DNA from 2 places in the Brassicibacter thermophilus genome. Region 2 is predicted to be linked to the other one. Evidence: a T-box and tRNA genes for the amino acid it is inferred to sense, from the RefSeq annotation. Region 2 holds a T-box; the other holds one or more tRNA genes.
The links. A T-box is a leader RNA that pairs with one kind of tRNA and senses whether it is charged. The one in region 2 lies ahead of leuS (leucine--tRNA ligase), so its partner is inferred to be a tRNA-Leu.
Positions count from the first base shown of each region.

Region 1 (2,474 bases), 770 kb from region 2:
GGTAATAGAGGATGGGAATACTTTAGAGGAGAATGCTATTAAAAAGGCAGTAGAGATATCGAGAAAGGTTGATGGAATAATAATAGCAGATGATACAGGATTATTTGTTGAAAAACTTAATGGAGAACCAGGAGTGTATTCAGCTAGGTATGCTGGTGAAAATGCAACATATGAGGATAACAATAAAAAGCTTTTAAAAAAACTTAAAGGTATTTCTATGGAAGATAGAAATGCAAAATTTAAGACTGTTATGGCTATAGTTCTGGAAGATAAAAGTATTAGAACAGTTGAAGGAGAATGTAAAGGTAAGATTGCTTTTGAGCCAAGGGGAAACAACGGTTTTGGATATGATCCATTGTTTATTGTTGACGGATATGATAAAACTTTTGCAGAATTAGGTGAGGAAATAAAAAATAAGATAAGCCATAGGGCAAATGCACTTAAAAATTTAAAAAATGAACTCGATAGGATAGCAAAGGATGATAGATAGTGAAGATAGCAGTTATAAGTGATACTCATGGATATATATATGGAGTTGTTAAAGCTTTAAAAAAGATAGAAAAAGTAGAGTCAATTGTTCATCTTGGTGATTATGCAGAAGATTCGTTAAAAATTTCTGAAATGATAGACTTACCTGTTACTGTAGTGAGGGGAAATTGTGATGCTTTTAAGGAGAAAAGTAAGTTATATCCAAAGGAAAATATTTTAGAAATTAATAATTTTAAAATATTTTTAACTCATGGAGATGAATATGGTATAAAATTTGGTCTTGAGAGATTATATTATAGAGCAAAAGAATTAGACGTAAACGCAGTGTTTTTTGGTCATACTCATATTCCTATGTCTACACATTATGATGATATATTTTTTTTAAATCCTGGAAGTCCTACTATGCCTCGCTGTGGAGCATGTAAAACTTTTTGTATAGTAGAAATAGGAAAAAAGATAAGTGCTAAACATGTAGAGGTGAAATAACGGCACATTAGATTATTTGTTTAGATGTAGAAAATATTATTGACAACGTTATTTCTTTTTGCTATAATTCTATATTGTTAGTTAGTATTGCGGGTGTAGCTCAGTGGTAGAGCCCTGGCTTCCCAAGCCAGTTGCGAGGGTTCGATTCCCTTCACCCGCTCCAATAAACTTTTGCACCTATAGCTCAGTTGGATAGAGCAACGGACTTCTAATCCGTGTGCCGGGGGTTCGAATCCTCCTAGGTGCACCAAAATATGGTGGGTATAGCTCAGTTGGTTAGAGCGCTAGATTGTGGCTCTAGAGGCCAAGGGTTCGAGTCCCTTTATCCACCCCACTTTTATGTTTTATTTATCATGCGGGAATGGCGGAATTGGCAGACGCGCTAGACTTAGGATCTAGTGCCTTTGGCGTGGGGGTTCAAGTCCTCTTTCCCGCACCACTATAATATATTGAATATGCGGAAGTGGCTCAGTGGTAGAGCATCGCCTTGCCAAGGCGAGGGTCGCGAGTTCGAATCTCGTCTTCCGCTCCAACAAATAAGTTGACTAAAAAGTCAACTTTATTAATATGTGCGCCCTTAGCTCAGTTGGATAGAGTCGCTGACTTCGAATCAGTTGGTCGGGGGTTCGAGTCCCTCAGGGCGCGCCAAAAAAGGGGAACAAATAGCACTCCACTAGAATATAATATATATAATAATTATATTCTGTGGGGTGTTTATTTATGTTAATACATGTAGTGAAAAGAGGAGAGACGCTTTGGAGCATTTCAAATAACTACGGAGTAACTATGAATCAAATAATTGATATAAATGAATTAGAAAATCCTGAATTACTAATGGTAGGGCAGGCTTTAATAATTCCTGTAAATAATAATATTCACATAGTTCGTCCTAGAGAAACTCTTTGGTATATTGCTCAAAGATACGGAGTTACTGTTGAAGCATTAATGATTGAAAACAGGATCATTAATCCTAATATGATTTTTGTGGGCCAAGAAATACATATTCCAAAACCTAATATTCTAGTAAATGGATATTTAACCATTAATGAAATAGATAAGACAGAAATTATTGAACAGACTAAAGAGTATTTAACTTATATCAGTATGTTTAGCTATAGAATACAAGAAGATGGAGGTATAATACCTTTAGAAGATGATTCTGAAGTACAAATATCTCTTAAATCTAGTATTTTACCGTTAATGACTATAACAAATTTTGATGAAGATGGCTTTAATTCTAATTTAGTTCATTCAATTCTTTCTAGCATTGAGATACAGGAAAGATTATTTATAAATATTCTTAGTACAATGAGACAAAAGGGTTTTAGGGGAATAAATATAGATTTTGAATATGTTTTTCCTTATGATAGTGAATTATACAATCAGTTTTTACATAGAATAGTAGAAGTAATGCATGCTAATGGATATATAGTATCTACAGCACTTGCACCTAAAATTAATGCAGAACAGAAGGGATTGTTATATAAAGCACATGATTA
Region 1 covers NZ_AP042446.1:843,427-845,900, forward strand. The annotation lists gene ACZ41D_RS03990 (XTP/dITP diphosphatase) at 1-490, shown strand, start outside; gene ACZ41D_RS03995 (metallophosphoesterase family protein) at 490-975, shown strand; tRNA gene ACZ41D_RS04000 (tRNA-Gly) at 1,065-1,138, shown strand; tRNA gene ACZ41D_RS04005 (tRNA-Arg) at 1,149-1,225, shown strand; tRNA gene ACZ41D_RS04010 (tRNA-His) at 1,233-1,309, shown strand; tRNA gene ACZ41D_RS04015 (tRNA-Leu) at 1,331-1,414, shown strand; tRNA gene ACZ41D_RS04020 (tRNA-Gly) at 1,433-1,507, shown strand; tRNA gene ACZ41D_RS04025 (tRNA-Arg) at 1,547-1,623, shown strand; gene ACZ41D_RS04030 (glycoside hydrolase family 18 protein) at 1,696-2,474, shown strand, end outside.
Region 1: it encodes a tRNA-Leu, which carries the amino acid that the T-box ahead of leuS (leucine--tRNA ligase) is inferred to sense. The anticodon was not compared.

Region 2 (2,474 bases):
TAGGTTCCCCCCAATACCTTTGTCTAGAAAATACCCAGTCTCTAAGCTTATAATTTACTTTCCTAGTTCCTAATCCTTTTTCTTCTAACCAATCACTTATCTTCTTCTTCGCAGCGTTTACATCTAAGCCATTTAAGAAATCTGAATTAACCAAAATACCTTTTTGGACATCAGTAAAAGCTTCTTTTTCAACATTACCACCTTTAACGACTTCAATAATTGGAAGACCAAATTTTTTAGCAAATTCCCAATCTCTAGTATCATGAGCAGGCACTGCCATTATTGCACCTGTTCCATAAGACATAAGCACATAATCAGATGTCCATATAGGTATTTCTTTACCATTAACAGGATTAATAGCCTTTAGTCCTTTTATTTCTACTCCCGTTTTTTCTTTTGCAAGTTCTGCTCTTTCAAAGTCTGATTTTTTGCTAGCTTGTTTTTGATACTCTCTTATCTCACTTATATTCTTTATTCTATCCTTATATTCGTTAATTAAAGGATGTTCTGGAGAAATAACCATATAAGTAGCTCCAAATAATGTATCTGGTCGTGTAGTAAATACTCGTAAATTTTTATCAGTACCTGCTATTTTAAAATCTACTTCCATACCTTCTGAACGCCCTATCCAATTAATCTGTTGGATCTTCGCACGTTCTATATAATCAACTAATTCAAGATCTTTTATAAGTTTATCAGCATACTCAGTAATTTTAAGCATCCACTGATTTTTTACTTTTCTTACTACTTCACCACCACACCTTGCACAAGCTCCATTAACAACTTCTTCATTTGCAAGCCCTATCTTACATTGAGTACACCAATTAATTGGCATCTCTTTTTTATAAGCCAAACCTTTTTCAAACAATTTTAGGAATATCCATTGAGTCCACTTATAATAACTAGGATCAGTAGTATTTATTTCTCTTGACCAATCAAAAGAAAAACCTAAAGATTTCAATTGCTTTTTAAACATAGCTACATTTTTCTTAGTAACTTCTCTAGGGTGAATTTTGTTCTTAATAGCATAATTTTCAGTAGGAAGACCGAAAGCATCCCATCCAATAGGAAATAGTACATTATAGCCTTCCAATCTTCTTTTTCTTGCTACAATATCTAACGCAGTATATGGTCTTGGATGACCAACGTGTAGCCCTTTTCCAGATGGATAAGGGAATTCTATTAATGCATAGAATTTAGGTTTTGATGTATCATTGCAAGCATAAAATGTTTTTTTCTCATCCCATATAGCTTGCCATTTTTTTTCAATTACTCTTGGATTATAAGATTTACTCACCTAAATACCTCCTATTACTATGTTAATTTATATCAAATTTATATCAAAAAAACCTTTCAACTCATTTAGAGACGAAAGGTTCGCGGTACCACACTAATTGACAGCAATATAGCTATCCACTCTTTTTGATAACGGTTATAACCGATCAAAGTTACTTAAATTCACTTTGATAGCTCAAAGACGAGTTCAGCTTCCTTTATTGCTACTTTTCACCATCCAGCAGCTCTCTTAAAATAAAGTATAAGCCTACTACTTCTTTTCATAGCTAATTATTCAATTGCAAATTATTATAACAAATTATATTATAAAAATCAAGAAGCAATCTACAAGTTCTTGCCACAGCATTTTTTGTACTTTTTACCACTACCACATGGACATGGATCATTTCTACCTATCTTATCTGATTTAACTACCATTTTTGAAGACCTATACTCATTTTTAATATTCTTTCTTTCCTCTTGAGTTAATATTTTATCCCATTGTGGTAAATTATAGAGCCATTTCGCCTTTGCTTCCATCATATTATAATACAATTTTTTAAAATCAATATTAATATTAATTTCACTTTCTTCGTTTAACTTTTCCATATCTAAAGGTTCAACCAAGCTAGTATTTAACCCGTCTAAAAAACCAACAAAAGTTATATCATCCATACCAAATTCTTCAGCAATATCATTTAACTTTCCATTAATATTAGCCTTTTTATTTTCTAAAATATACTCATAGTTTTTCTTCTCCATTTCTAAATATGGCTTCCAAAATTCATTATATTCTTTCTTTGTCATTTGTTTATATGCTAAATCTTTCCAACTTTCATATAAACTCATTTCCTCACCTCTTGCTAAAATATCTTTTAATACTTATAACTCACCTAAAACTCTATAGACCTTACTGTCCTTGGAAAAGGAATTACGTCTCTAATATTGCTCATTCCAGTAATATACATTACAGCTCTTTCAAAGCCTAGTCCATATCCAGCATGCTTCGTTCCACCATATTTTCTTAAATCTAAATACCACCAATAATCTTCTTTTTTCATTTTCATTTCATCCATTCTAGCTTCAAGGACATCTAATCTTTCTTCTCTTTGGCTCCCTCCTATTATTTCACCAACTCCAGGAACTAATAAATCCATAGCTGCAACAGTCTTATTATCGTCATTAAGCCTCATATAAAA
Region 2 covers NZ_AP042446.1:1,613,674-1,616,147, reverse strand. The annotation lists gene leuS (leucine--tRNA ligase) at 1-1,297, opposite strand, end outside; T-box leader at 1,362-1,569, opposite strand; gene ACZ41D_RS07590 (SEC-C metal-binding domain-containing protein) at 1,621-2,124, opposite strand; gene asnS (asparagine--tRNA ligase) at 2,169-2,474, opposite strand, start outside.